Regions from separate parts of the Peribacillus sp. NPDC097675 genome, predicted to be linked through region 3. Evidence: riboswitches for the same ligand, from Rfam matches in the RefSeq annotation. Region 3 holds a riboswitch; each other region holds the start of a gene.

Region 1 (10,372 bases), on a different contig from region 3:
GGCAGAGCAGTTTTGTATAAAGCTAAAGGTATGTGCCCCATACTACTTGCATGACTCAATAGAAAGGAGAATGACTTCATGGATGTAAAATTAAGCAATCTTACGGGGAAAGCACAGGTCTCTTTACGTCATGCCATTGCGTATATGAAGGAAAAAATAACAGAACTCACGGGAAGCACCTCCATCACCATAATGGAGATCGCTAGCTATATCCAAAATCAGCCCGAAACGAACCGGATCGACAAAGAGCTTTTAGGAACGAATTATTCCTTTTATTATCTAAAAAAAGAGGATGCGACCTACCATTTAGAAATGAAAAGTACCCAAATTCTCCAGTTGGATGTTCATGTGAAGAATCACGATATTGTCTCCTACCGTTCTTATCGTGATCATTCTAAATTGTCTAGCTCCATTAAGATTCCTGAAACACTCATACCCGAGTAAAGCAATTTAGTGGCCCTTGCTTTCATAGAAGGGTCACTGTTTTATTTTCCCCTTCAAATTTCCCTTCAAAAAACGAGACATATAGGAATAATTTGGGTATATGATAGATAGAGATTGTGCCAGGAAAGGTGTCGATGGATAATGAGTGAAAAGTGGAATGGCGATGAAATGGTAGATGTTAAGGGGAAAACGGTTGTCATTACCGGGGCGAATAGTGGCCTTGGATTTGAGACGGCTTTTGTATTGGCGGGGAAAGGTGCAGAAGTCATTCTTGCCGTTCGGAATGCATCGAAAGGTGAAAAGGCGGTTGATCGAATTACGTCAGTCCATCCTAAAGCTAATGTATCCGTGATGTCACTCGATTTAAGTGATTTGAGTAGCATTCATCATTTTGCTGACTCATTTTTGGAAAACTATGATTCATTGTCTATCCTAATCAATAATGCCGGTGTCATGATTCCCCCTTATTCCCAAACGAAGGATGGATTTGAATTGCAATTCGGAAGCAACCACCTCGGGCATTTCGCCTTGACGGGCCTGTTGTTACCCAAAATTCTCTCCACCAAAAACTCTCGAGTCGTCACGTTAAGCAGCTTAGCCGCCATCAATGGATTCATAGACTTCGATAACTTAGATGGAAAGAATCATTATAAAGCGATGAGATTTTATGCTCAAAGTAAACTTGCCAATCTTCTCTTCTCCCGCGAATTGCAGAACAAGTTTGAACACCACCAAGTCGACTCGATCAGTGTCGCCTGCCATCCTGGGCTATCCCATACAAACCTCATGTCACGAGGATCAGGTAAGCCCCTGAATAAGTTTGTCCAATACCTTTCCAAAACCATCACGCAACCCGCCAATATGGGTGCTCTCCCCACGCTTTACGCAGCAACGGAACCCGCCTTAACAGGTGGAGAATATATAGGTCCCGATGGTAAAAAAGGCAGAAAGGGCTTTCCTAAAAAAGATGCCATCATTGATACCTTATACGATAAGGAAATCTCGGAAAAACTATGGGCGATCTCTGAATCCATGACAGGTGTGAACTATAGCTTCACTGCAGACTTACGCCAAAAATGAACCATTTTCATTTTCTAAGGAACAGGATTTTACTGTTCTTTTTATTTTGACCTTTTTCTTGAAATATGCGTAATTACCCATTTAAGAGAGATACTATAAAAAATTAACGAGGGACATATATGCTTGAAAAAGGAAAAATCGCTTCATACCAACTGGCATTGATTATCTATCCCACAATCTTTGCCACGGCCATTTTGAATGTGCCAGCCATATCCCATTCATTGGCAAGGCGAGATATGCTTTTCGAGCCACTTAAGACGCTTTTATAAAGAAAAGAGGGAGCGAATGCCCCCTCTTTCGTCGTGTATTATTCAGCGTCAAAAACTTCGACTTTCTCCATTTTGTCGCCATTTTTCATTGCTCTTGCTGTTTCAAGGCCTGATGTTACTTTACCGAATACAGTGTGAACACCGTTAAGATGTGGTTGTGGCTCATGGACGATAAAGAATTGGCTTGAGCCAGTATCTTTTCCTGCATGTGCCATAGATAGGCTACCCGCTTCATGCTTATGTGGGTTTCCTTCTGTTTCACATTTGATTTGGGTGCCGCTGCCGCCTGCACCTGTACCTGTTGGATCTCCACCTTGGCTTACGAAGCCAGGGATGACGCGGTGAAAGACTACACCATTGTAAAATCCTGTGTTCGCTAAGTTTTCGAAGTTAGCGACTGTGTTTGGTGCTTCGTTAGGGAAAAGATCGAATTCGATTTTTTCTCCGTTTTCCATCAATATGTATCCTTTTTTAGCCATTATAAAACATCTCCTTTAAAATAAACTGAATCAATCTTAATAGTACCATTTTTAGCAGGAGAAAGAAAAGAAAGCGCTGTGTTTTCAGTTCCAATTATTATACAGGGTGCGTTTCTTCTCTTATAATAGGGAATATTCACAAAAAAAAGGAGGGAAAAACATGACACAGCAGTTTGAAGCATTAATCGTGAACAAACAAGAAAATGACTTCTCCTTATCCATTCAGCAACTATCACTCGGCGATCTTCCTGAAGGGGAAGTGCTTATTCGCGTCCATTATTCCGGCGTGAATTATAAAGACAGCCTTGCAACCATCCCTAATGGAAATATCGTTGGTAGCTATCCGATGGTGCCTGGTATCGATTTGGCAGGGGTTGTCGTTTCATCAAAGGATTCCCGTTATAAAGAAGGAGACGAAGTCATTGCCACCTCTTATGGGATCGGTGTTTCACATTATGGGGGCTATAGCGAGTTCGCCCAAATCCCAGCTGAGTGGGTTGTTCCACTGCCAGAGGGTTTGACAATGAAAGAAGCGATGATAATCGGAACGGCCGGATTCACCGCAGCACTTTCTATTATGCGTTTAGAGCAAAATGGTCTTACTCCTGATTCCGGAAATGTTCTTGTTACAGGAGCCACGGGAGGCGTAGGCAGTTTTGCCGTCTCGATTCTTTCCAAGCTAGGCTATTCCGTGGAAGCAAGTACCGGGAAAAAATCGGAACACGCCTACATACAGGAACTAGGTGCCAAGAAAATTTTATCCCGTGAAGATGTTTATGACGGCACACTTCGTCCACTTGGCAAGCAAAAATGGATTGGTGCCGTTGACCCTGTTGGTGGAGATCCATTAGCCTCCGTTCTGAGCCAAATTGAATATGGCGGTTCTGTTGCGGTCAGTGGCTTAACAGCAGGAACAAACCTGCCAACGACTGTCTTTCCGTTCATTCTAAGGGGAGTCAACTTACTTGGTATCGATTCAGTGAACTGCCCTATGGAAACAAGGCTACAAGTGTGGAAACGTCTTGCAACAGACTTTAAGCCTACCCATTTAGAGCAGCTCATTCAACAGGAAATTACCCTAAAGGAGCTTCCGGACGTCCTGCCTACCTTACTAAAAGGGGAAGCAAGGGGACGGACGATCGTGAAACTATAAGAGTAAAAAGGTGACGGAAGTTTGGCTTCTTGTCACCTTTTTACTCTGTTTTTTTAATAGGAAGGGTGATTTCCACAGTCGTTCCTTTCCCCACTTCACTACTGAAGTTGATGTCCCCATGATGCTCATGGACAATCTTAGAACTGACCATAAGCCCTAACCCCGTTCCTTTTTCGGTCGTACTATAAAATGGCTGTCCTAAATGCTTCAAGCGTTCTTCCGTCATCCCACATCCTGAATCAATAAAACGGACCATCATATTCTCTTCGTCATCCTTATCCAGTGAAATATGAAGTTTTCCGCCATCTTTCATTGCTTCCATCGCATTATTCACTACATTTGTAAACACTTGCTTTAACAAATTGGTTTCACCAAATACCGTGGAATCATCGATTAAAAATTCCTTAGTGATTTCCACATCGCATAGAATTGCTTGAAATTTGGCTAACGTGATAACACTATCTAAAATAGCTGATAGTTGTATAGACTCGCATGTTTGTATTGGAGGGGATGCGAGACATACAAACTCCTTGGCCAATTGTTCAATCTTCTCTACTTCTTTCACTGTAAAATCCAGATATTCTTGCTTGCAGGAAGTTTCCCCCATTAATTGCAAAAAACCCTTGATTGCGGTTAGCGGATTCCTGATTTCATGGGCAACACCTGCCGCCATCTGTCCTACCGCAGAGAGCATATTCGTCTTACCCAATAATTCCTCTGTTTTTTTGCGTTCGGTTATATCCCTACAAAATACCTGGATAGCTGGGTACCCCTTATAAATAATCGGGAGGGCTATGGTTTCCCCATAAAATATTTCTCCATTATAGCGCCTGAACTTTTGCTCTAACAAATCGACCGTTTTTCCTTCGTCTCTCATAACGTCAATTCTCTTACCTACAGTACCTTGAGAATCAGGGTGAACGAATTGAAAAACGGATTTCCCAATGATATCTTCAACACTATTCATCCCTAGCATTTTTGCACCCTCAGGATTCATATATTCAATGAATCCATTACGGTGTACAAAAATCGCTTCGGGAGAGACCTCCACTAAACTGCGATACCGCTCTTCGCTCTCCTTCAGCGCTGCTTCAGCCAACTTTTGGTTCGTAATATCCCGGTAGACGAAAGCCAATGCGATTGGCTCATTGTCGTTATTCCTGATGTTGAAAAGGGTGATGCTTACATCAATGAGTCGACCATCTTTTCTTTGCCGTACCGTTTCAAAGCCCTTCTCTTGTTGACCTGACTTGACCCTTTCATGCAATTCATCAACAGATTCCCTCAAAAATTCAGGGATGATCGGAAAAGGTTTACCAATTACCTCTTCATTCTTCCAACCAAAAAACTCTTCAAAAGCAGCATTAACTTGAAGGGTCCTAGCTTCAAGATCAACGATAGAAATGGCGTCCGCACTTTGTTCCATGAAGGATTGAAATTGCCTGGTGATGTCATCATACTTTCCTTCCATTTGCCCTTGTCTATTATTAATTAGCTTTTTCAATAGATTTATTCCTTTCCAATACCGAAAATTCGCTTACTCAATTTTACAGTAGCAGTAAATTAATTACCAGTATTTTATAGTAGTTTTCAACACGGAGATAGTAGAAACCGAAAAAAAGGCTAAATCAAGTAGATTTAACCTCCCCTTCATCATATAATTCATAACAGCCAGAGTCCCCACTCTCTTTATCCTAAAGTTATTGGATAAGATACTTCACACTTTAACAAAATCTTAATCCACAAGATACTTCCCATCAACATTAAAAACCTATTCTGAAGACAGGTTGGATGGCATGCGTGGCTGTCACAGTATTCGGCGAAGGAGGTGCCGGTACTAATTCCTACATAGATATTTGTAATTAGATTATGAACCTTTTCCCCTCTTCAACTTGCAAACAGCAGAAAATGTGTCTTTTTTAGGCTATCAACCAGTTTTCAGATGGACTTCTTCAATGACACTGTAACAAACCCTATATTTAAGAAGAAAAAAAGACGACACATAGGTGTGCCGTCTTTTCTATTCATCAATCTTTCGGGTCAAAAGCCGCTTCAAAAGCAGAAGATACCTTATCGAACTCCTCGTCCGTTTCGATATCATTCAGCTCTCCTTCGCCTTCAACTCTGAAAAAGAAAATATCGATATCTTCCTCTGTATCCTCTTCAATATCTTCCAATAATCCTACAGCTACATACTCTGTTCCTTCAACATCCAATGTTCCTAGAACCTCAACCTCATGCTCTTGATCACTGTCGTCAGTAAGAGTGAAAACTTCACCTTCGCGAATGCTTCCCATGAAAATCTCTCCTCTCAAGTCCATTTAAAATGGGTTTGTTTCCATAGTATATCTACAATTCCATACAGAAACAAATTTTTGCTTTAAAAAAGATAAATTCTTTTTCTTTTCAAAAGAAAATACAGTAAAGTGGAAAAATAATCCTAAATATTCGAACGAAATGTACACTTCTTACCAATATATAGTATAGAACGGAAGGAGGTAATAGAATGGTTGAACAACCCGACTTGTTGGATACCATCAACCGTTTTTTAAATGGAGAAGTGGAAGCATACGATGACTTATATGAAAGAACCATCCAAAACGTCTATAAAAACGTCCACTTTCTTATAGACCAAAAAGCGGATGTCGACGATGTTGTTCAAGACATCTATATACAGGTTTATAAGTCTCTTCGTAAGTATGATCGTGAAAGACCTTTTAAACCATGGTTGACGGGTATTGTCATCAAGACGATTCAAACGTACCGACGGAAAAGTTGGATGCGTCTTCGAATTTCCAAGAAAGCCGAAGACACTAAGCAAGTCACGGTACCTGACTTTTCCACTGATATTGTGAATAAAATCTCTAATCAATACCTCGTAGATTTAGTGAATCAGTTGCCCTACAAGCTCAAGCAGGTCGTGATACTCCGCTACTTAAATGATTATTCTCAAGAAGAAGTGGCCCGAATATTAGATATCCCCATTGGGACCGTCAAGTCCCGTATCCATGCTTCTTTAAAAAAATTGAGTGCTCATGGGAAAGAGAGCCTTTTATTCTTAGAGAAAGTGAGGAATGTATAATGAAAAACTTTCATAATCAGTTAAGAGAATCACTACAAGAAGAAAGTATGGGCATGCATGCTCCCCCTGAATTAAAAGTGAAAGTAATGAGCAAACTGACTACTTATCGCAGAAAAAGAAAAAAACATCTGGTTACAGCAATTCTCATTGCCTCATTGTTACTCCCGACAAGCGCTTTCGCCTATCAAACGTATTTAGCAGATGAGTTATACGGTTCATTTGACTATCTAAAAAAGCATGTTGCTAATGCCACCATGAAAGGGTACTTCCTTTTGGACGCAAAACTATCCCAAGCTAAAGGTGATTTGGGAAAAGAAGAGTATGGACAATTCAAAGAAGACTTGCAAGTATTAACCGCAGCCAAATTAGAATATGGTAATTCTAACGGAAATATCGACTACGACACGATACCTGCAAATAAAGCTGAGGAACTGAAAATTATATTAATGGATTTACAGCCCTATTTCGATAAACTGAACGGACTGGTATCGAGCAAAGAGCTATTATCGAGCGAGGAATACGAATCGTATATTGAGGCCCTTATGACTTATGAAAAAATCACAGTTCAGAGTGGAACCGATGCTGAAGTACCTGATGACGCTGACAGCTTACCTCCTACCCTTCAAGCAGATTTTCAAGAAGCATTAGACATCATGGATTACGTAAATGAGAAACAAATACCCGAAGATGCCTATTAAATACTTGTTAGACAATCTATAAAGGATTGTCTTTTTTTTCTTTTTCCACCAACCTATTTACCCATTTCTTTAAATAATCAGATTATTTTGTTTACTTTACTGTTTTTTCATACCCAATCATATATACTAATATTGCTTATCTACAACACGAAGGAGGAACTCCCCTTGGCTATGAAAAAATTCGATCATATTGGCATCGTTGTTAGGGATTTAGAAACATCCATCACCTTTTATCAGGAAATATTGGATTTAAAATTGAAAGCACGGGTCCCCCATACCAATGGTGTCATTCAACTTGCCTTTCTTGGCTATGACGGTACAGAGGAAACGGAAATTGAATTAATCCAAGGATATAGTGACTCGTTGCCATCCGAAGCAACGATCCATCACTTTGCCATTACTGTAGATGATATTGAGGAAGAATATGCCCGGATTCAGAGGCTTGAAAACGTAGAGTTGATTGATGAAGAAATTGTCACCCTGCCAAACGGCTATCGCTATTTCTACATATATGGACCGGAGAAAGAATGGATCGAGTTTTTCCAGAGATAACTGGCACTGCAAAAAAGCAGAAGCGGTGAGCTTCTGCTTTTTGCCATCATTCATTTAACAATTCAAACCCCTTCTACAGGTCGTCCGGTAACTAGGGTTGCTGTGATTCCAACCTCTTCCTTGCTCCACGGATTAATTGATACTATTGTCCCCATCACCGTCAATTCAATTTATTTTTCCAGTTTTAGAATGTTTTCTTCTATTATATATACGTCATCTAACCCACTATCTAATGCAATACTTGGACCTTCCCATTCACATCTATAACGTCTAAAATAGATGAACCCAACGTACATGGCGACTGTTTCCCATATATTGTGTAGCCCTTCAATCTTTTAGTAGGTAATGACTACCAATTCTCATTTAATAACTGGTTGCATGTTTTTGTAAAAAAAAGAACCTTGATGGCCCTTTCCCTAAAAAGCATATTGATATAATCCATAATATAATGGGCCAAGCGTAATAAATAACGTGATCCCAGTAAGGATACTTTTCGTACTTTCTGACAAGTCTACTAGCGCTTCTTCTCCATCATCGTGTTTACCGATATAACTGAAAAGAACATCCCACAGCAATCCACCTACAAACACGATTTTCCATACAAGAGGGGTGAGTATCGATGTATTCGTCACAAATCCAAATAATCCTATCCATGTTATAACCGAAATAATAAAATCCACTTTTAAAGAAAGGGTTCTTAGGCCTTTAATCAGAAATGCAATGGCCACCGTCCCTAATATGCCTAAATATATTGTCCAAAAAATATGCATAGATTCATCCTTCTTCCATTAAGATTCTTCAATTATATGAAGAATAGGATAAAAAGGGAATACAATAATGATATTCCCTCCATGTAGTACTTTTTCCCTACAATATCATTTACCTTTATGGTTTAATATGGTAAAATACCTAGAATGATAAAGGCAAATCCGCCGAAAGACGGAGACGCAAAGCCACAGGTCTAAAGCCAATGGGACATGACAGCTGGGTTACCATATCTTTGTAGCGATTCTAAGGAATCGAGTAGACTGACCTTTTTTCTATGCAGCCAGATATGGGACCACCCCACTATTTGGATTAGGTTATATCCACTCTTTCAAGAAAACAAAGACTACCCCAGCGTCATGGGGTAGTCTTTGTTTTTACAAGAACGAAAGGGGAGAATGGATAGCCGTGAATAAAGAGAAGAACCAACTTATGCTCTTGTTTTCAAGCGGAATTGTTTTATTAGCTTTGGTTACGAATATATTAGGGAGGAAATTCCACCTTTTTGAACATTCCCATGGAGCACATCAAGTTTTATCAACTGCTTATATCGAAGATCATTTTGGGCTTGTGCTCAACCTTTTAGTCGTGATACCCACGCTTCTATTGGCCTTCGGACTGATTTTATTTAAGAGTAATAGAAACCACTCACTGATTCCATATATAGTGACTTTAGTGTTTACATTTGGAAGTATCGCCATCATCTCGGGAGGTGGCGGACGGGTGGAGTTTCACTTTAGCATCTTCATGGTCGTAGCTACAATCGGCTATTATCAGAATTTGAAAGTCCTATCGCTCATGACGACTCTTTTCGCCGTCCATCATTTGGCAGGGTTCTACTTCTTTCCTGAAATCGTATTTGGGGCGATGAGCTATACCTATCTCATGTTAGTTCTACACGTAATGTTTTTTTTACTGACCACCGGTATCGTCACCTGGCAAGTATATTCAAGCCAACGTATGGAAAAGCAATTAATGGAACTACAAACCGCTCAACGGAAAATGATTAGCGAGGAAATAGCCGAAAAGGTAACAAACACTTCCAAGCAACTCGTAAGTGTCTCAGAAACCTTAATAAGCCAGGCAAAGTTCGCGACAGAGGCCAGTTCCGAACTTGCAACTTCCATTGCTCAAGTAGCAACTGGTTCAGAAACGCAACTTAAAACCGTTGAAGAAAATCTGCAAGTCCTTTCAAACATCACAGATGCCATCGGTGCCATCGATCAAACCGCACATATTTCGGTTCAACAAGCACAAGAATCGGTCCGGCACGCCTATGATGGCAACAAACTCGTTGAGAGCCTTTCTGGCCAAATGAAAGGAATCAAAGATTATGCTGATCAATCTGTCGCAACCATCACCAATTTCCATGAAAGTTCAAAAGCGATCGAGAACATGACCGGAATCATTGCAGATATTGCAGATCAAACGAATCTATTAGCATTGAATGCTGCCATTGAAGCTGCACGGGCCGGGGAATATGGAAGTGGCTTTTCCATAGTTGCAAAAGAAGTGAAACAGCTAGCCGAAAGATCATTAGAAGCTTCCAAGCATATAGATGACTTGATTAAACGGACTGTAGAAGATGCACGCCTTTCTGTTGGATCGATGGTTCAAGTCGTTGATTCCACTGACACGGGTCTCGAAGCCGTTCATAATTCAAGCCTGGTCTTCACGAAGATTTTTGATTCCTCACAAATGGTCGAAGAACAGATAAAGAAAATCTCATCCCTTGCTAAAACACTCATGTGGTCATCTGAAAACGTAAACAGCTCCATGCTCCAAATGGCCACCATCACTAAAGAATCATCCAAGAGCATGCAAGTCGCCGCAGGTACGACCGAGGAAGA
Region 2 (10,372 bases), on a different contig from region 3:
TCCGGTTCGATTGATACATCTTATAATTTAGAACGTAAGTAAGCATCGATGAACATATCGATGTCCCCGTCCATCACTGAACCAAGGTTTCCGGTCTCCGCACTTGTACGGTGATCCTTCACCATCGAATAGGGATGGAAGACGTACGAACGGATTTGGCTGCCCCAGCCAATTTCCTTTTGTTCTCCACGGATTTCATCCAAATCGGCCTGCTGTTGTTCGATTTCACGTTGATATAATTTAGCTTTCAGCATATTCATCGCTTGGGCCTTATTTTTGATTTGCGATCTCTCATTTTGACACGTTACGACCGTATTCGTAGGTAAATGGGTAATACGAACAGCTGAGTCAGTCGTGTTAATATGCTGACCGCCGGCTCCACTTGCCCGGTACGTATCGATTTTCAAATCTTCCGTACGGATTTCTATATTGATCGTTTCATCGAATTCCGGCATGACTTCACATGATACGAACGAAGTATGACGGCGACCTGATGAATCGAAAGGAGAAATCCGGACAAGACGATGAACGCCTTTTTCCGCTTTCAAATAGCCATACGCGTTATGACCTTTGAATAGTAGCGTAACACTCTTGATTCCCGCTTCATCACCCGGAAGATAATCCAGGGTTTCTACCTTGAATCCTCTTTTTTCGCCCCATCTTGTGTACATGCGAAGCAACATGGAACCCCAATCTTGAGATTCCGTTCCGCCTGCACCAGGATGCAGTTCCAGAATCGCATTTTTCGAATCATACTCTTCACTTAGTAAGAGTTGTAGTTCAAAATCATTCATCTTTTGTGAAAGAACCGTGATTTCTTCCACCAACTCTGCCATAAGATCTTCGTCATTTTCTTCTTTGACTAACTCATACGTCAAATCCAGATTTTCATACGAAGCATTCAACTCAGACAATTGATCAACTTGTTCTTTTAATGCATTCGTTTCATTGATGACCCCTTGAGCCTTTTGTTGATCATTCCAAAAGTCAGGATGCGTCATCTCATTTTCCAGTTGTGCTATGCGTGCCTCTTTTTCATCTAAGTCAAAGAGACCCCCTAAAGTCCGTTAATCGTTGCGCTGTTCTTTCAAGTTCGTTTCTAATTTCTGCCATTTCCATTTTCTATTCACCTCATTAGTATGTTAAAAAAATCCCGTATCGGGATATGCTTCACTGCCGTTATCCTTCTTCAAAACAATATGCCCCCAACTTTACGTAAACGGAACATGAAAAGAGGCGGTAAGTTCTTATAACTTATCCGTCTCTCCTCCATTATACACCTATTTTCATCCCAAGTTGCCATGACAATTCTTATATTTTTTTCCGCTGCCACATGGACATAATGCATTTCGCCCGACATCTTCCGACTTACGAGCCGGCGCCTTCTTCACTTTGCCGCCTTCATTTTCTTTCGGATTGACCGCTTGTCCTTTTATAACTTCCTTCCGCTCCAAGTTGTTGCGGATTTCAGCTTTCATAATATACTTAGTGACTTCATCTTCCATCGAAGCAATCATGCTTTCAAACATCGCAAATCCTTCAGATTGGTATTCACGAAGCGGATCGATTTGACCATATGCACGTAGGTGAATCCCTTGACGCAATTGCTCCATCGCATCGATATGATCCATCCACTTGCTATCCACGGCACGAAGTACGATGACTTTTTCGAACTCACGCATTTGGTCTTCAGCAAGCTCAGCTTCTTTTTGATCATAATTCTCTTTTACTTTTCCTAAAACGAACTCGACTAATTCCGATTCATCTTTACCTTCCACATCGGCGACAGTAATCTCGCCATCTTGGAACAGGTTACCGTTCAAGTAATCGACAAGTCCTTGTAAGTTCCAGTCCTCTTCATCGCCCATAGGAGCAAAAGCTGCGACATTACGCTGGATGGATGCCGTAATCATCGTTTCGACAATTTCACGTAAGTTTTCGCTTTCCATTACATCGAAACGCTGTTTGTAGATGATTTCACGTTGCTGACGAAGAACATCATCATACTGCAGCAATTGTTTACGAGAATCAAAGTTATTACCTTCCACCCGTTTCTGAGCGGATTCAACGGCTCTTGACACCATTTTGCTTTGAATGGGTTGGGAATCATCCATGCCAAGACGCGCCATCATACTCTTCATATTATCCGAACCAAAGCGACGCATCAATTCATCTTCCATGGAAAGATAGAACTGAGTAACCCCTGGATCTCCCTGACGACCGGAACGACCACGAAGCTGGTTATCAATACGGCGACTTTCATGACGCTCCGTACCGATGACAGCTAGTCCGCCCACTTCTTTGACACCTTCGCCTAGCTTGATATCCGTACCACGTCCCGCCATATTCGTAGCGATTGTAACCGAGCCTTTATTTCCCGCATTCAAGATAATTTCGGCTTCACGCTCATGGTTTTTCGCATTCAATACATTATGGGGAATTCCCTTTTTCGTTAAATAAGTGGAAATGATTTCAGAAGTCTCAATAGCGACCGTACCGACAAGAACTGGCTGCCCTTTTTCATGGCGCTCCGCAATATCTTCCACAACCGCTCTGAATTTCCCGTCCATTGACGCATAGATAAGATCTGGACGGTCATCCCGGACGATTTCCCGGTTAGTCGGAATCGCAATAACATTCATATTATAGATGTTACGGAATTCCTCTTCCTCCGTCTTAGCCGTCCCCGTCATACCAGACAGCTTTTCATACATCCTGAAATAGTTCTGGAAGGTAATCGTCGCAAGGGTCATGCTTTCATTCTGAATCTCAAGCCCTTCTTTTGCTTCAATGGCCTGATGAAGACCTTCACTGTAACGGCGACCTTTCATCAAACGACCCGTAAACTGATCAACGATAACAATCTCACCGTCTTGGACCACATAATCCACATCCAGGTGCATGGCAACATGTGCTTTTAACGCCTGATTGATATGATGGTTCAAGGTCACATGAGTAATATCGAATAAATTATCAATATTGAACGCTCTTTCCGCCCTGTTCATGCCTTCTTCAGTCAACTGAACGCCTTTTGTTTTCTCATCATACGTGTAATCTGTATCTTTCTTCAAGGTACGTACAAACGCATTGGCCTGGATATAGAGCTGGGCTGATTTCTGTGCCGCACCTGATATGATCAATGGCGTTCTTGCTTCATCCACCAAGATGGAATCGACTTCATCGATGACCGCATAATGCAAAGGCCGCTGTACCATTTGTTCTTTATATAACACCATATTGTCACGCAAGTAATCGAAACCTAATTCATTATTCGTGCTATACGTAATATCCGCATTGTACGCTTCCTGTTTCTCTTCTTTAGAATGACTGTTCAAATTCAAGCCGACCGACAATCCGAGGAAATTGTATAAAACACCCATCTCATTCGCATCACGCTGCGCTAGGTATTCATTGACGGTTACGACATGTACGCCTTTACCAGTAAGCGCATTTAAATAAACAGGAAGAGTTGAAGTCAACGTTTTCCCTTCACCTGTTTTCATTTCAGATATATTCCCATCATGAAGGGACGCACCACCCATGATTTGGACGCGGAATGGAAACATGCCAAGGGCTCGTTTTGCTCCTTCACGTACAACCGCAAAAGCCTCAACCAACAAATCATCCACGGTCTCCCCGTTTTGATAACGTGTCTTGAACTCTTCCGTTTTGGCTCTCAACTTCTCGTCCGATAACGCGGCCATTTCATCCGCCAGCGCTTCGACCTGATCAGCCACTTTCTCTAACCGCTTAAGTTCTCGCTTATTCGGATCAAAAACTTTAGTTAATATATTAAGCATTCATTAACGCTCCTCTATTGGGAAAATGATCATTCATTATCGTTCATTATATAAGTAAGAAGGAACACACCTTCTGCCGATGATAGTCTAGTGTTAATTTTACCACTTCTATACTCGAGGTACAACTTCATGTCACCCGATACCTTATGGGTCAGAAATCACTTCTTGCGAAAAACAATGGATAAAATAGGGCAAAAACTGTTAAAATAGAAGGAAGATTTAAAATACATAGTGCAAGAACCCATGTTTACACAGCTAGTCTTTAATAGACATGATGCCTTTAGCTAATAAACCTGGTAATAGAAAGTATTGTAAGTGGGTTAGAAAAGCTCATTCTGCGGGATAAATAGAACTAGTTTCGAGGTGGTAATGATGATCGGTGAGCGTGTTAAAAAGCTGAGGGAAGAAAAGAAAATGTCGATGACTGAACTAGCCGAAAAAGCCGGTGTAGCCAAGTCTTACTTAAGTTCGCTCGAACGGAACTTACAAACGAATCCTTCCATTCAATTTTTAGAAAAGATCTCTGCAGTGCTTCATGTTCCTGTTGATGCCCTTCTGTACGATGCCCCCAACAAGGAAATCCTTGATACCGACTGGATAAAAATCGTTGAAGATGCCATGCATTCAGGCGTTTCAAAACAACAATTTCGAGAATTCATTGAATTTAACAAATGGAAAAAGAACAACGAATAGCATAATAGATATGAACCTATCAACCTATTTAAGCAGAACAAAAGCATCCCTATAAACAGCGAGCATCATTTACTGTTTATAGGGATGCTTTCCACATCTGTCTCATTTTTCGTGATTCTCCTTCAATGATTCCTTCGCAAAATATTCACGAATCTCCTCTTTCGTCAACCCTAAGCTCTTTGCTTCTACTATCAATGTCATCCACTCTTGATCCAATTCAGCAGTAATCATTTCATTAACCTCCTAAAATACTACCTTGTATTTCAGGCAGACCAGCCATCCTAGCCATTTATAGCCTTAGACCTGTGCCTTTGCGCCCCCAGCTTTCGATGAGTTTGCCTTTGTCGGGATAAATATAACTAAATACATGGTTTATAATTTCATTATAGGGAATACACACTACATATGTTGCTAGTTTATGTCGCCACCTAACCAAAATAAAGAAGTATTTATCGACAAATTGCAACAATATTTAGAAAATTCAATTCATTATTCAAGCATTCACGCTCGCTTATTTATAAAATAAAACACCTTGCTCTTTTCATTCAACCGGTGAGACATATTGATTCTCTCCACCGATAGTGCATCAAAGGCTTTTTGCACGGTCAAATCCTCGCCGCATGTCGGACAAAACCAGTTACCCATTTCCGTACTACTAAACGAAGCCCTATTACATGTTTGGCAATTTTTCCGAAACAACTTCCCATCCCCTCTGCACCTTAATTATTAAATATATATTTACGAATTTGTTCGTTTTAAAGAACCTATTAACCAATTATATTACAAATTAAGGGATTTTAGGAATGGGACTTATACACTATTTTTCTTGAAAAAGAACAGATAATGTTCATTATTAAGAATGGATATAAATATTTCCTTTATCTTCTATTTTATTAAGAACGCCTAGATGACAAAGAATAGGTTAGATGAATACGTTGATATGGTTTGTATTCTAGGATTCAACTATATTACCTTATACCTATAATGATCATGGAAAATGATAGATAATAAAAAGCACCGCCCAGAGTGTGGACGGTGCTTGGTTTCATTCTATTATTCTCTTAACTTGGTTCGATTAATCCGTATCGTCCATCTTTACGGCGATACACCACGTTAGTTGTATTCGTATCCGCATTCGTGTAAACGAAGAAACTGTGACCAAGCATATTCATTTGCAGAATCGCTTCTTCACTGTCCATTGGTTTCAGATCAAAGCGCTTGTTACGAACCACTTCGATATCGTTATCATCTTCGAATTCATCCGCCACTTCATCGATCTCCGTAGCAAAGGCGAATGCCTCAGGAGTATTAGATAAGTTATTGCGGAATTTACGATTGACCTTCGTTTTATGTTTACGAATTTGGCGTTCAAGCTTGTCATTGATCAAATCAATTGCGGCATACATGTCCGCATTTTCCTCTTCAGCGCGAAGAACCAAATTCTGCATGGGAATCGTCACTTCGACCTTAGACGTATTATTATTCACTTTCAAATTTACTAGCACATTTGCATCTGGCGTATTGTTAAAGTATCTTTCTAACTTGCCAATTTTCTTTTCGACGTATTCTCGAATTGCTGGAGTTACCTCAATGTTTTCACCGCGTACGTTGTAATTCATAAAGTGAGTCCTCCTTAAATTAAGACTATACAGTTAGATTCTACAATACCCCTCCGGTTTCCTTTGCAAACACATCATGAAATATATCGAAATTATGAAATAATTGTCGGAAGGTTTGAAAAAGGTTGATGTCTACCTTAGGTCTATTATAACAAACACTGCTCAATAATGAAAAAATTAGCCACTATAATTTACAGAAATTTTAAAAAACAAATACAAAAAAACCGTTTGATATCCAAACGGTTTGGGTAGTGTTCAATTTTTTTTGTCATAGAACATGCCATCCGTGGCAAGGGTCTCGTAAGGATTGGTATACTTATTCGAAGTTTTCTTCTTCTGAATCAGTTCCTTTATATCCCGCTGAATCTCTTGCTTTTGGAGCAACAACAATTGATTGACCTGTTGATTCAGAAGCATGGATTGACGCCCCAATTGTAGCTCTTCGGCAGAAAAAGGCGGTTTGATTTGCAATAAAAATTCTTCACGTTGGTCAAGCAACTCTTTTATTCGATCGATTCGGTCATCACGTTCGATAATCGTCTGGTCTTGCAATACAGTTACTAATTCAGTGGTAACATTATGGAACTGTTGAAGCATCATCACACTAGACCACTTTGGACGAATTGTTTTTGACGATTCAATTGAATGGCTTCCTTCCATGTGTTACGGAACTCAGTAACAAGACCCTCCACCTCTTCTAGAGCAGCAATATCATTCTTCAAATTAGCGTCAATCAGGCGGCGGTTCATATAATCATAGAGGCTCATCAACTCTTTCGAAACGGCAACATCCATATTCAACGTTACCATCAGTTCATGAACGATGTTTTGCGCCTTTATGATATTCGTATTCTTTTCTTCGATTTTACCCGCTTCCATGGCTTTTTTACCAAGTAGAATGAACTTCAGACACCCGTTGTAAAGCATGAGGGTAAGCTCTCCCGGGGACGCTGTGTTCACTGAATTTTGTTGATAAGATTGGTATGGATTGTTAATGGCCATTTCTTTTAATTCTTCCTTTCTTACTTAGCTAAAATATTGCGATAAACTAGAACTTTGACTATTCGCTTTCGATATCGCTTTTTCCATGGCTGTAAACTGACTATAATAACGGCTTTCCAGTTTGGTTAATTTTGCCTCGAATGCTGAAATTCTTGTATCTAGCCCATTGACCGATTTCCCGATGGTGAAATTGTTATTTACATAACCGGCCTTACCTGCTTTTTCTGTAATCACCTTCATGGATGATTGGATATCAGCACGTAAACGACGTGCTAGGCCTTGTGTACTTTTATCGGTACTACTTCCCTCATTCATGAATAACTTATAAATCGCATTCGGATCTTCCGAAATGGCCGCACGCAGTTTATCCTCATCAATGGTGAGCTTACCACCTTCTAAGTAATTCTTTGTTGTGGTAATTCCCAAACTACTGAGCGTGTTATTCCCTGTCATACCACTTACCGAAGTATACAGAGAAGACCTCATCGTTGTCAGAAGACTTTTTAATGTAGAATCATTTTTTAACGTCCCACTCTTCGCCTTCTCTTCCCACAACTTCACTTCATCTTCAGTCATGGCCTTTTTTTGCTCTGTTGTAAGAGGAGTGTACGAACGATACTTCGATTCACTAGTTTTGTCCTGGATCTTTTTAATGATTTCATTGTATTTATTCACGAACTGAGTGACCGTGTCTAAAATGGTGTCCACATCAGCTTTTGAGGAAAAGGTGACGGGTCCAGTTTCTTCAGTTGTTTGCTTTATTGTTATTTCCGCTCCGTTGATTTGGAAGGTGTTCGATGGTCGGGAGATTTTTAGACCATTGTATTCTACTGTTGCATTTGAACCTATTGTCCCTCTTCTATTCTCCGGTTTAGCAGCTATATCATTTGTTTTATCCATTTCTAATAAATCAGTAAAAAATTCCCCACCCAATTCAATCTCTGCTGCACCCTCCACATCACCTGTATTCTTAGCAGTAATAGAAAACTGTTGAGAGTTCTGATCAAAGAAGACTGTTACCCCAGAGTTAGCATTAATTTTATTTATAACACTATCTAATGTATCAGTTGTTTCAATGGTAAGTGTATAAGGTTTCGTCACCTTACTCTCATCCAAATCAAAAACGCCATCTTTATTAATCGCTAATATCGAAATTTCATGCTTTACCAACCCATATTTAGATAACGGCTCTTTTGAATCAATCTGCGTCAGTAACCCTGTTTCTGTATTTTTCACATTTGTTGGTTTGCTCGTCATAGTCGCCGCCGTGGCAAGGTTCTTTACACTTATCTTCCCCGTAAAATCACTTGTTGAATTAATATTTCTCACAGAAATTGCATCAGGGTTAGAAACGGAAACTGTCTTTTTAATAAATGAAGACTGTTTTCCAACTCCATCTGAGATTAGTTTATCCAATTCTGAGAGCGCTGTATTTACTGAACGGTAATCATCCCGTTGCCACTCAGAATATTGCTTCTTCTGCGTTAATTTATCCAAAGGCACTCGTTCTGCCTGCATCATACTTTTCACTATTTCATCTATATCCATCCCACTTGCTAATCCACTGACACGTACCATCATTGATCACCTACTTATATTTTTTTGTCGACCATTATCCCGACAAATTCTGTCATTGCCGCATAAAAGTCTAGAAGCTTTTTTGGAGGAATTTCTCTAATTGTTTCATTGGTTATGTCATCAACGACCTTAACAAAATACTCGTCCAGTTTTTCATGATATTCAAAGCGTACCGCTGTATGTGTTGGATTTAGAAAGGTATTTAAACTTTCAGTTACCTCCTGAACCTTTTCTTTTGTTGGTTTGTCATTCGATTCTACACTTTGTTCTGAATATGCTACTGTATTAATCTCTCTCTGATAATACGTACTGATTCCCTCTGAAATTGCTGTTCTAAGTTGCGAGGAAAGAATATTCGTTGATAGATTCTCCAACATCTCTTTTGCCCCCAATATGATATCTTTACTTTTTATATCGGTTTCATAATAGAACTTTACAGTGCTAAAACAAAGGAAAAATAATTAAATAAGGACCATACATTCTAACTTTAGGGGATAACCTGTTGAGGAATGATACAATAAAACTAATCTTTACACCTGTATAAAGTAGCAAACATACAATCATTAGATGTTCCTTATACCATACAAATGAGAAGCGGGATGGTACTGGACCATCCTTCAATGTCTCATGAAAATATGATTGGAACCCTTTCACATCATTCACATATGACTCGATTGTTTTATCTGCTTTCTCCTCTGTAAAGAGCCAATGTTTGTACCCTGCTATTTCCAAGAATGATTCACCTCCATAATGAAAAAAGGCTATTGATGTACGCATCCTTACGCCAACACCCTTTATGTTTTATTTGTATTCATTTTTCCAGTTCGTTTCCTACCTAGCTCCCGACAGTTATATAATAATGTCGACAGTTTTTCCATACGAAATGCATACCATTTCTTTGTCGCTCATCTATTCTGTAAATAACGGTACATATCCCATTAGTTTTGTCGTAAGTTTACTAAATGTAATGTCGTAAATTCAGCTGGCATGGTTCAAGTGATTTTTTTAGTCGAAATAAATCTCATAAGCAATCTGTTTCCCATTCTTCATCCATACTTCGTACAGTTTCTTCCTTGTTTCGTCATCCAGAACATAACCAGCAATCCATTCAAACCCTTTATCGTCCACATACGAAATTGTTTCAATGAGCAATGGGTTTTGCTTTTCTAAGTGTTCAGCTAGGATAAGAAGGTCATCTATTTCTTCATGATAGAAATGGCTTCGTGGCCTACATCCTCTCTTTTCATTTCAATACCAAATGTCTTTTTCATTGTTCCTACAAACCAGTCTAAATACATTCTCTATTCTCCTCCTAATAATAGAAATAAAGCGATTCCGAAACCATTTCTAAATAGGTGATGTAATTTTGAACCATCTCTCGCTGAATGGTACTCATTATGCCTCTCACTGCACAATTGATTGCTTCTTGATCCACCTCGATGCTTGACTCTACCGCCTGATCCATTAGTATCTCGATTAGTTCTTGTTCTGTTATCATCTCCAGTTCGTAGTGGCCCCTCGCTGAATCGAATTCCCGATATAAGACTCTTCCATTCATTACAATCTTGTGATATATTGGCATTTTACTTTTCCTCCTTCTTCTTGTGCAGAATTGACTTGACCTGTTCTCGTTCTTTATCCAAACCTCGTAAAGTAGCTCCTTTGTTGCCTCGTCAACGAC
Region 3 (10,372 bases):
ATTGTTTCTTTATAAAGGATTTCAGGCTTTTCAAAAGAGATATTTAATAGGAAACGGTCCTTGATTATTTGTACCAATACTTCTAGCTGTATGGTTCCCATAACAGAAATATGAATTTCTTGTGAGCGTTCTTCCCATGATACATCCAAGGAAGGGTCTTCGACATTCAGGGTTTGAAACTGTCGTAAAGCTTCTTTGATATTTACAGTAGGTTCGAATGTAACTTTTGACTTTAATGTCGGTACCATTTCATATACAACTTTCTCTTTTAACGCACCTATCCCGTCACCGACTGAAGTCTCGGATAAACCTGTCACCGCAAAGAGTTCCCCTGCCTCAACCTGATTGACATTTTTGAACGTCCTACCATTATAGACGCGTATTTGGGTGACCTTTTCGACGATTGAATCTTCTGCTTTTCCATACTCGATTTCATCTCGAACCTTTAAAGCACCGCTCATTGCTTTGATAAAAGTGATTTTCGTCCCATTTTCATCATGACGAATTTTATAGACGCGCCCAGCAAATGGTTCTTGATTTCGATAGTCAGTGGTAGTTAACTGATCTATTTTTTTCAAAAAGCTTTCTACTCCAACCCCTTGGAGTGCTGAGCCACATGCAAGAGGAAACAATTTATTATCATGAATCATATCCTTCATCGTAGTAAGCCACAGATCTTGATCATAACCGTGCTCCAAATAGCTCTCCAGAAGGGCTTCATTACGTTCAGCGACAAATTCAACAAGCTCTTCCTTCATTTCACCCTGTACGAAAGAATCAGTGATGTTACAGACATCCTTGGTCAGATACATTTGTATATCTTTGATCACTGTATCCACATCCGCACCTACACGGTCAATTTTATTGATAAAAAAGAAGGTGGGTATGTGATGTTTTCTCAGAAGCTCCCAAACCGTTTCCGTATGCCCCTCTATCCCTTCCACGGCACTAACAATGATGATTGCATAATCCATCACCTGAATGCTCCGTTCCATCTCCGGCGAAAAATCGACATGGCCCGGAGTATCAATTAAATAATAATTGGAATCATGGTAAGTAAACCTGGCTTGATCCGCAAACACAGTGATTCCCCGCTGCCTCTCGATCTCATGGCTATCAAGGAAAGAATTCTGATGGTCGACGCGCCCTCTTTGTTTAATGCTATTCGTACAGAAAAGAAGCTGTTCGGAAAATGTTGTTTTCCCAGCATCTACATGCGCTAAAATTCCAATCGTCTTATTCATTTTTTGCCTTCTTCCATGGAGTTTACTCTTAAACCCCTTATCTGTTTTTCTATTCTTCATTCAATAACGAGTATACGCTAGAAACACCTTACCTTCCTATACGTGCTGCTCATAGGATTACTTCGATGTAACATGTAACGTACATAAATATAATGAAGTTGAAGAAGTCACTCTTATATTTTAAAGCATAAAATAAATGTGTGACTACACCAAAGGAGATAAAATATTATGCATCAATCATATCTAGATGCCTTAGCCTTCTATGGAATTGAAGGTGCACATCCAGGTGGTTTCGATTTGACTACAAGTATCCTGATGAAGGAAAGAATTGACCCGCTTACCACAATTCTCGATGCAGGATGTGGGATAGGTCAAACATCTCAATTCTTGGCAGAAACCTTTAATTGTAACGTCTATGCATTGGATAATCATCCGCAAATGGTTAAACGTGCTGCCAAGCGGTTTCACCAAGCCCAGCTACCCATTCAGGTTTTTATGGGTTCCTTAGAAGAATTGCCGTTTCCCGCAAACCACTTTGACTATATCATAGCGGAATCCACTACCGGTTTTACAGATATCCAAAAGTCCCTTGCTGAATATTTCAGGGTGCTAAAACTGGGGGGGAACTTGATTTCGATTGATATGACAGCAGAAATTACATTAGGTCTCAACCTGAAGAATGAATTGATGAATTTCTATAAACTCAAACATATCCCGACTGAAGCGGAATGGATTAGTGCCATTAGAGAACAAGGATTTAAAAAAACGGAAATCCTTCATTCAAATACAGTTTTAGAAGAGTTAAAGAAATATTCTGCTGCCAACCAACGCTCAAGCAACTCAACGCTTATCAAAGGAACATTAAATGATATCATCAAAAAACATTATCGTCTTATGCTCACTCATGGAAATAGCCTTGGTTACCGGGTGTTTAGGGCGAGCAAGTAATCATCATATCGGACTAGTAGAAAACCAGAAAGGCATTTATTGAACCTTGAAACACCTAGTAAATTACTAGGTGTCTCCAGTCAACTATATTTACTGATAAGATCAGACAATAGTTTTTCAATCTTGGGACATCGCTCGTTCCGTATGAAAAGCGGACATGGCTCTCATCCATATCAAATTTTTCTGCAAAAAACCGCCTTTTCTATCTGCTTGAATAATAACATCCACTCGATTTTCAGAAATAAAGAATACTGCCTCCAATTCATCCAATCGACCTCTGAATGATCCGCTTGTTGGTTTAAATTCAAACTATTGTGCGAATGGTAATCTTGCTCGAAGATAACCTGGTGCTTTTTTAGCTTCTGTCTTACGTAAGTGAAAGCCAAGAATTTTCACTGCTTGCAAAAAGGCATATACAAGCGGATGCGGTTGAATCTCAATATAATCCCCATCTTGTGAATTAATTGCCATGCTTATATCTAATCCGGTCTGTAGCCACACAATAATGAATTTTTATCTTTACAATCAATCCTTTAGTTTTATTTTTATCCAATATCATCATTCTTCGTGTATTTTAATATATTTATATAGTTACTGAATATACCTGCATTCTACTTTCCAATCTACAATCTTTCTCCTTTGTGATGCATTTAATATAGGTTAACATCAAAATTTTCTAAATCTTCCTTTAATTAACCGTTTCTTTGTCACAATATACAATGTTAAATTTTACTAGATAATTTTTTTAAAATATTTCTCAACAATACAATACTAGTGACGATATATACACTTGAGGAAATTATTTTCTTAACATAACTATAGGCAAACTCATTGAAAAGTGAGGGCGCAAAGCCACAGGTCTAAGGAGGAATGAGAATTCTATGGCGGCTGGGTTGCAATATATCTTCTTTAATAGGTATAGTACTCAACAATCCTGTCTAAAAAGACTTTTTATACGAACCTTTTTACCTAGGATTATATGTTTTTTTATAGCCGTATTTTTTTTTGCATTCAAACGCACCACATAGGCTATAAGAACTAGATTTATTTTATGATTTAAGTATCTATTGGAGGAGAAACTATGAATATGAAAGACGTACAGCAACTATTTCCAAGTGAAGATGGTAATCAATTTGAACAGGTGACCTTTTTGTCTTATATAGAAAAAATCATCATGGCCATCGACAGTTCGAAAGATCCAAACAAATCAACTTTAGGACCCATACAAGAAAAGAGTGATGACTTTTATAAAGAGATTATTGAGAATGAAAAAACGCCAAATACCGGTCTTGAGATGGATCTGGTATTGGATGAACTGATAAAACTTACTAAGGGACATCCTTATCATACAAGGAATTTTGTTACGAATGTTTTACCTATGGCCAGCATTCCTGGTATTATTGGTAATTTGACTAACTCACTATTAAACGGTAACAATCTTTGGGATGTATATGGACCGGCAGCAGCCGAGACAGAAGTCAAGGTCATAACCATGATGTCAAAACTGGTTGGATATGATCACACTAAGAGTTGGGGATATACAACATGGGGTGGCCAAGGAGCTGTATTCAGCGGTCTTAGGGTTGCCGTTGCGAAACAATTTCCGAAAGCAAAAGAAGAAGGTGTTCCCAATAACTTATATTGTTTTGCCTCTGAAAATGCTCACTATAGCTTGTTAAAATCTGTAGAAGCGGTTGGAATCGGAAGCAATCATCTGATTCGTGTTAAAGCTGGGAAAGATCATTCCATGGATATGGAAGATTTACAAATGAAGCTGGAGGAAACAATCAATAATGGCGGGATTCCTGTTTACATCGTTGCAACAACAGGTACGACCGATTGTTTCGGGATTGATGATGTTCAATCCGTGAAGGCTATAACAACTAAAATGGAAGAAAAGTATAACTTAAAACCAATTCACATACATGCCGATTCTGCATTAGGCGGTTTTTACAGCCTGTTCCGTGAATATGATTTCATACAAAACCCGCTTAACTTTGAAGAAGATGTATTGAACAGTCTGAATGCCATCAACGAAAGGATGCAATACCTCTATGTAGCTGACAGCTTATGTTTTGACTTTCAAAAACTCGGACAAACACCTTATCTAACTAGTCTATTTTTAGTGAAAAATGGAAGTGATCTAGGTTTACTTGATCTGGAAGAATTCGAGACTCCTTATGTTGGAAATCGTGGCTACGGCAGCTATCATACAGGATATACATTGGAATGTTCTCGTATGGGAAGCTCAATTGCCATTTATGCAGCCTTACTCTCATTTGGCGTTGAAGGGTACCAACAGATTCTTGCAAATTACGTCCGAGTCAATCTTGCGTTCAGAAAGAAACTGGCAGCAAGAATTCCGAATATGAGTATTACAAATTCGGAGAACATCGGGCCAATTACTACCATCAGAATATATGAAGATGGTGCTAACTGGGACCTTGAACTGAACGGAGAAGCAACTCAAGAACAAATACAAAAAACAAATGATTATAATTATGAACTTTTTGAAATCCTTGGAGAAAACCGGGAAGAAGTATTCTTTGGAGATACAAAAAGACAATGTCTTGTCGATGCTGTCAATTCAGATGAGCGTTTACCTATCTATGCGGCGAAGTTCTTCTCAATTTCTCCATATACAGAAGTCGAACATTTAGACAATATTGTGGGAGCTTTTGAAAGTGCCTTGAAAAAAATAGAGAAAAAAGAAACTGCATATGTTCTCTAAGATGAAAAATTCGATTCTTATTAAATATATTTCAAGTTTCGTCATCCCTATTGCTATCTTTTCAATCCTTTTCAGCCTTACTTTGTACTTTTTATCAATGAACATCATCAATCAACATGTAATTGTTCAATTTGAGAAAAGCTTAAAGCTGATTGCTGAAGATTCGTTGAAAGACATCGATACTACACTTGTAGAAGGAGCAAATAGCGATGAGAAAGATAAATACGCGCAACTAAAAATGATTTTAGAAAAGTATCAACAAAAGCATAACGTTGAAAATACTTATGTACTTGCAAAGACTGGTAGCAAAGAATATATTGTCGCTTTAAGCAATACCGATGATCAAGGTACGGATTATCCTTTCTCAGATGAAATGAGGAAATCACTCAAGAATGGAACAATAGAATATAGTTCGATTTACGATGATGAATTTGGCACCCATAAGTCAATTTTCATTCCTTTCGAAGGAACGAACATGATTTTTGGAATAGATATGGATGCTTCTTTTATTAAAGACCTTAAGTCTATGGTTTTCACAATTTCTATTGCCTTAACAATTATTTTCGTTGGATTAGGTTTTGTGATTGCATACATTATCAGTAAAAAGATTACAAATCCACTAATCTCCATTCGAAACTACGTGAATGAAGTGGCAGATGGAGATTTATCCATTAAAGAAATGCATATCAATGGAAAAGATGAAATTGCCCAGCTCTCAACAGGAATTCAAAAAATGGTTCTTGATTTAAATGGGCTTATAAACCAGATAGCAGAAAATGCCGAGCAGGTAGCCGCTACTTCCGAGGAATTAATGGCCAGTTCCGAGGAAACGAGTTCATCCGTTTCTCAAGTAACCGAATCCATGCAAGAAGTAGCGACCGGAGCTGAAAATCAATCACATCATATCGTAGAAATGAATAAAAGCGTTGCTTATATTACAAATGGCATGCAACAAATCACCGTAAGCGTAAATGATGCGACAGAAAGCTCTGAAAGTGCTTCTGAAATTGCAGTAAACGGCAATAAAATCATAGAATCATCCGTTGAAAAAATGAATGTTACGTACCAAACAATAAAAAAAACGTCTGATATCGTTTACCGATTAAGTGATTATACGAAAGAAATTGGTGATATTGTTACCCTGATAACTCAAATTACCGATCAAACGAACCTTCTAGCTTTGAATGCATCTATTGAAGCAGCAAGAGCAGGGGAACATGGTAAAGGATTCGCTGTTGTTGCAGGTGAGGTTCGTAAACTAGCTGACCAATCGAAAAATGCTGCGAATGAAATCAGCAGTAGGATAGAAACGATTAAACTTGAGTCAACAAATGCGGTTGAATCTATGTCTATAGGATACCATTCACTTGAAGAAGGACTTTCAACGTTTGAAAAGGCCGGACAGGCTTTCGGAGATATTCTACACTCAGTGGACGGTGTAAGTAATAAAATCCTAGCCATAAACAGTTCGATAGAAGACATGAATAAGGGTATGCAAAATATATCCGAATCTATGGAAGAATTAAGTGCCATTTCCACTCAATCCTTAGGAAACGTGCAAAATGTCGCTGCCGCTTCAGAAGAGCAGACTGCAACGATACAAGAAATTGCAGCATCATCCAATAACCTGGCCACTATGGCCGAAGTTTTACGTGAAGCTGTTCAGAAATTCAAACTATAAAAGAATACCTTTTCAAATGTAGAGATCCTCTCTAATACTAGCGATTTCGAGTCTATTATTAGAGAGGATTTTTATTATATAAAAGTCTGTAACCCATTGAGTGGTAGTATCCCCTCTTTTCCAGACATGTAAGTTCAAAAGGAAAAAACCTGAGTAATGACAATCAGGTTTTTTTAAAATCATTATAAGTCACCATAGAAATGCTAAAAAGACCAACGAGGCTATTGCTCCAAAAGCAAAACCAGAAGCTGCTCCCCATCCAAACCCACCATAATATCCACCATAACCAAATCCTCCAAGGTTCCCTCGATTATCAAGTGGACGAATGTAAACTCGATTGGGTGTTACCCGATGAATAATTCCCCTATGAATGGTTCCTCTATTTGTACGGATCTCAACCGGTCTCCCGATTCCTTGGTTGCACCTATTAAAATAGTTTTGATTATCATAACCCATATTTTAAACACTCCCCTTATATTGGATTCTACATGATATGTATAAGGGGACTAGCTTGCATAGATGAACACCTACTAAATTTGAAAAGCATTTAATTAACTCTATCCTCTATAACATCCATGACATACTATAAATCAATTACATGGAAAAGGAGACAACAGAAATGATCCATTCATATCAAGACGCGTTAGCCTTCTATGAATTGGAAGGTGCTCATCCAGGAGGTTTTGAACTGACCAGACATCTTCTGAGGAACGAAGAAATTAATGAATATGATAATGTTCTCGAGGCTGGATGTGGAATTGGCCAGACTTCACAATATTTAGCTGAAACCTATGGTTGTCAGGTTCATGCACTGGATAATCATCCAGAAATGGTGAAACAAGCTACGAAAAGATTTCAACTAGGTAACTTACCCGTGAATGTATATATGAGTTCCATCGAAGAAATGCCATTCCCCAATAATTATTTTGATTTTATTATAGCCGAATCCTCAACATCGTTCACTAACATTCAAACATCCATTCGTGAATACTATCGTGTCCTTAAACCTGGTGGAACACTGATTTCTATAGATATGACAGCAGAGGGCATTTTACCTGAGGAACAAAGGAAAGAAATCATGAATTTCTATAATCTTAAATCAATCTTGACCCAACCAGAATGGATAAGTGCCTTTGATAAAGAAGGATTTGCACAGGTGAAAATCTTAAAATCCAATACGGTACTAGAAGAATTAAAGAATTCTAAAGCAACTGAATCCAGGATCCTGCCTTCTAACGAAGACTATAACAGGATACTAGAAGAACATTATCGTATAACCCTTACTTATGGAAATAGTTTAGGTTTCGGTGTGTTTAGAGTAATGAAGTAACCAAGTAATCCTTGGTATCAATTCAAAATAAAATGGGGCTGTCTAATAAGTCCTTATTCCAGTGAATTTCGCAAAAACAAAGAGGCAGAAATGTTGTTAAATCAACGTTTCTGCCTTTTATTATTTATACAATTTCGGTGTAATTACACCTTTTGGGACAGCCCCCCATACTTATACAATAGCCACATAAAGGCCTACTCCTAGAGCTAAAACAATTCCCAGGGCTGCATAAATCCATGTTAGTCTGGTTAAATTGCCCCTAACTTCTCCGGAGTAATTATCATCACTTTTCCCTCCTAAAGCCATGGTTCCAATTAAGGCAATAATCATGATGATGAATACTACTATCATAGAAAATTTCATCTTAATCCCCCTACACATCTTTACAAGTACCGTACTCATCTCTCTAATTACTATTAACTTAACATACTTTTAATGGAATATTCGAACAAAAGTAAATCCTGTAAAGGCATACCAATAAATCAAACAGTTCCTATTACCGAGCTGTTAACTTTAAAGGTACGTTCCCCGAGATGGTCAATTGCAATAAAAAAGGCATAATTTCAAATGAAATCTAGCCTTTTTTAGGACACACCAGTTAAAGATTTAGTACTGTATCTTTTTGGGACTATTTAGCTTGTATTGCAAGAACCGTTTCTAAGATGACATTCACACCTTTTTCACAATCTTCCCAATAAGTAAGTTCGTTTTCGCAATGGCTTTTCCCATTCACACTTGGAACGAAAACCATCGCAGTAGGGATGTAACTAGCTATGAATTGAGCGTCATGACCCGCTCCACTAACCATCCTTTTATAGGAATACCCCAACGAATTAGTCGATTGTTCTAACAAATCACAAAGTGACTCATCAAACCAAACGGTGTCGCGGCCCCATAACTTCGTGGCCTTTACTTCGCAGCTATCGTTTGAGTCTGACTGTACAAGTCCTTTTATTATATCTTCTACCCGTTCAATGACTTGTTGATCCTTATGTCTCGCTTCGATCGTAAAAACCACTTTATTCGGGATGACCGTATGAATATTGGGATACACATTTACTCTGCCAATAGTATAAACTAAATCTTCATCAAGAAGACCCAACTTTTGAATGGCTTCTGTGACAAGACTATTTGTAGTAAAGAAGGCGTCTTTTCTCATATTCATAGGAGTTGTGCCAGCATGATCTGATTCTCCAGTCACTTCTATTTCATAGCAGACCATTCCAAGAACACATTCCACCACACCAATTTTCAATGCTTCTCTTTCAAGTATAGGCCCTTGTTCGATATGTAATTCTAAAAATGCTGTTGCCTCTTTTAGTCGTGACTCAATATCTCCTGCATAGCCAATTGAGTTCAATGCTTCTTCAAACGTAATTCCATCACTATCCGTTTTTTGTATCATAGCAGTTTTTTCAAATTTCCCAGAAAGGACTCCCGAGGCCATCATAGAAGGTTCAAATCTTGCTCCCTCTTCATTTGTGAAATTGACGATTGTGATTGGAACTTGTGGTTTGATATCATTGTCCACTAATGTACGAACCACTTCCAACCCAGCAGCCACCCCAAGGATTCCATCGAATCGACCGCCTTTTTTCACGGTATCCATATGCGAACCCATAACGATCGGTGGCTTGTTCTCAACGCCTGCTAAAGTAGCGTATATATTGCCCATATCATCCACTTTAATCGACATTCCCAACTCTTCACAGCAAGAAACGAAGTAGTCTCTAACTAAACGGTCTTCATCCGTCAATGACAGGCGCGTAACTCCATTATTTTCAGTGCGTCCAAAATCCGCAAATTTTTCAAGCGAATCACTTAACCTCTTACCATTAATCAGTAGTTTTTGTTTTTTCATAGAGCATGTCTCCCTTCGACTAAATCGCATGGCTATTTTTCTTTATTTTCAGATTATTCCTTTCATTATAACTCTACTAACTATTACACTCATTAGACAAAAGGTTAATTGTTTATTTATTTTTTTATACCTTTTATCTATTTTCACTGGTTTAAGGGAATACAAGATAAATAAGAAAGAGAAAAAGCCCTTTTAAATCTTCTTTCTCTCTTTCTTAACACCTAGAAAGATCTAATTGCATTGCTCCTTTTTCCCCACAAGACCGATTGTTAAATACTGCTTATCTTCATGGAAGTCCCATACCCAATGGCGCAAGGAAAATTCCCTTCGATTCACTTTTCCCATATAATCCTGGATGGCAAGTAAAGCGGCCCCATACCCGACATTGGAAGCTAATGAAAAGATAGCGTTAATTCCTTGATTAATGGTTTGTATATATTCAGGTTTCATCTGCAAAATATCGGACCATGTAATATAGAAGCCTTTTGGAGTACAGCATTTGAAAGATAATTCCTGCAAATTTAGGACAATCTGATCTCTTACATCCAAAAATCCATCTTTAATTCTGATTAAATCC

What was found. A riboswitch is a leader RNA that binds a small molecule or an ion and turns the genes downstream of it on or off. The one in region 3 is predicted to bind cyclic di-GMP.
Region 1: it holds a riboswitch for cyclic di-GMP, as region 3 does, so the genes downstream of both, ACQKL5_RS11470 (methyl-accepting chemotaxis protein) here and ACQKL5_RS10920 (pyridoxal phosphate-dependent decarboxylase family protein) in region 3, are expected to answer to the same signal.
Region 2: it holds a riboswitch for cyclic di-GMP, as region 3 does, so the genes downstream of both, ACQKL5_RS16000 (anti-repressor SinI family protein) here and ACQKL5_RS10920 (pyridoxal phosphate-dependent decarboxylase family protein) in region 3, are expected to answer to the same signal.

What each region holds. Positions count from the first base shown of each region.
Region 1 is NZ_JBNNSK010000007.1:23,524-33,895, forward strand. Features, by position in the region: gene ACQKL5_RS11415 (hypothetical protein) at 79-444, shown strand; gene ACQKL5_RS11420 (oxidoreductase) at 586-1,524, shown strand; gene ACQKL5_RS11425 (hypothetical protein) at 1,644-1,793, shown strand; gene ACQKL5_RS11430 (peptidylprolyl isomerase) at 1,832-2,272, opposite strand; gene ACQKL5_RS11435 (NADPH:quinone oxidoreductase family protein) at 2,433-3,425, shown strand; gene ACQKL5_RS11440 (PAS domain-containing sensor histidine kinase) at 3,466-4,929, opposite strand; gene ACQKL5_RS11445 (DUF1292 domain-containing protein) at 5,453-5,728, opposite strand; gene ACQKL5_RS11450 (sigma-70 family RNA polymerase sigma factor) at 5,932-6,507, shown strand; gene ACQKL5_RS11455 (DUF3600 domain-containing protein) at 6,507-7,205, shown strand; gene ACQKL5_RS11460 (VOC family protein) at 7,377-7,757, shown strand; gene ACQKL5_RS11465 (hypothetical protein) at 8,174-8,527, opposite strand; cyclic di-GMP riboswitch class I at 8,670-8,754, shown strand; gene ACQKL5_RS11470 (methyl-accepting chemotaxis protein) at 8,931-10,372, shown strand, end outside.
Region 2 is NZ_JBNNSK010000010.1:175,298-185,669, reverse strand. Features, by position in the region: one part of gene prfB (peptide chain release factor 2) at 21-1,046, opposite strand; one part of gene prfB (peptide chain release factor 2) at 1,048-1,119, opposite strand; gene secA (preprotein translocase subunit SecA) at 1,287-3,800, opposite strand; gene ACQKL5_RS16005 (helix-turn-helix domain-containing protein) at 4,173-4,493, shown strand; gene ACQKL5_RS16000 (anti-repressor SinI family protein) at 4,596-4,724, opposite strand; cyclic di-GMP riboswitch class I at 4,757-4,843, opposite strand; gene ACQKL5_RS15995 (hypothetical protein) at 4,995-5,192, opposite strand; gene hpf (ribosome hibernation-promoting factor, HPF/YfiA family) at 5,555-6,112, opposite strand; gene ACQKL5_RS15985 (flagellar protein FliT) at 6,368-6,772, opposite strand; gene fliS (flagellar export chaperone FliS) at 6,712-7,113, opposite strand; gene ACQKL5_RS15975 (flagellar hook-associated protein 2) at 7,138-8,691, opposite strand; gene flaG (flagellar protein FlaG) at 8,706-9,068, opposite strand; gene ACQKL5_RS15965 (hypothetical protein) at 9,697-9,843, opposite strand; gene ACQKL5_RS15960 (hypothetical protein) at 10,004-10,372, opposite strand, start outside.
Region 3 is NZ_JBNNSK010000006.1:171,185-181,556, forward strand. Features, by position in the region: gene ACQKL5_RS10905 (GTP-binding protein) at 1-1,244, opposite strand, end outside; gene ACQKL5_RS10910 (class I SAM-dependent methyltransferase) at 1,473-2,192, shown strand; partial or broken gene ACQKL5_RS10915 (sporulation protein) at 2,310-2,663, opposite strand; cyclic di-GMP riboswitch class I at 3,004-3,093, shown strand; gene ACQKL5_RS10920 (pyridoxal phosphate-dependent decarboxylase family protein) at 3,280-4,923, shown strand; gene ACQKL5_RS10925 (methyl-accepting chemotaxis protein) at 4,925-6,604, shown strand; gene ACQKL5_RS10930 (hypothetical protein) at 6,794-7,060, opposite strand; gene ACQKL5_RS10935 (class I SAM-dependent methyltransferase) at 7,224-7,934, shown strand; gene ACQKL5_RS10940 (hypothetical protein) at 8,106-8,297, opposite strand; gene ACQKL5_RS10945 (Zn-dependent hydrolase) at 8,563-9,795, opposite strand; gene ACQKL5_RS10950 (hypothetical protein) at 10,027-10,372, opposite strand, start outside.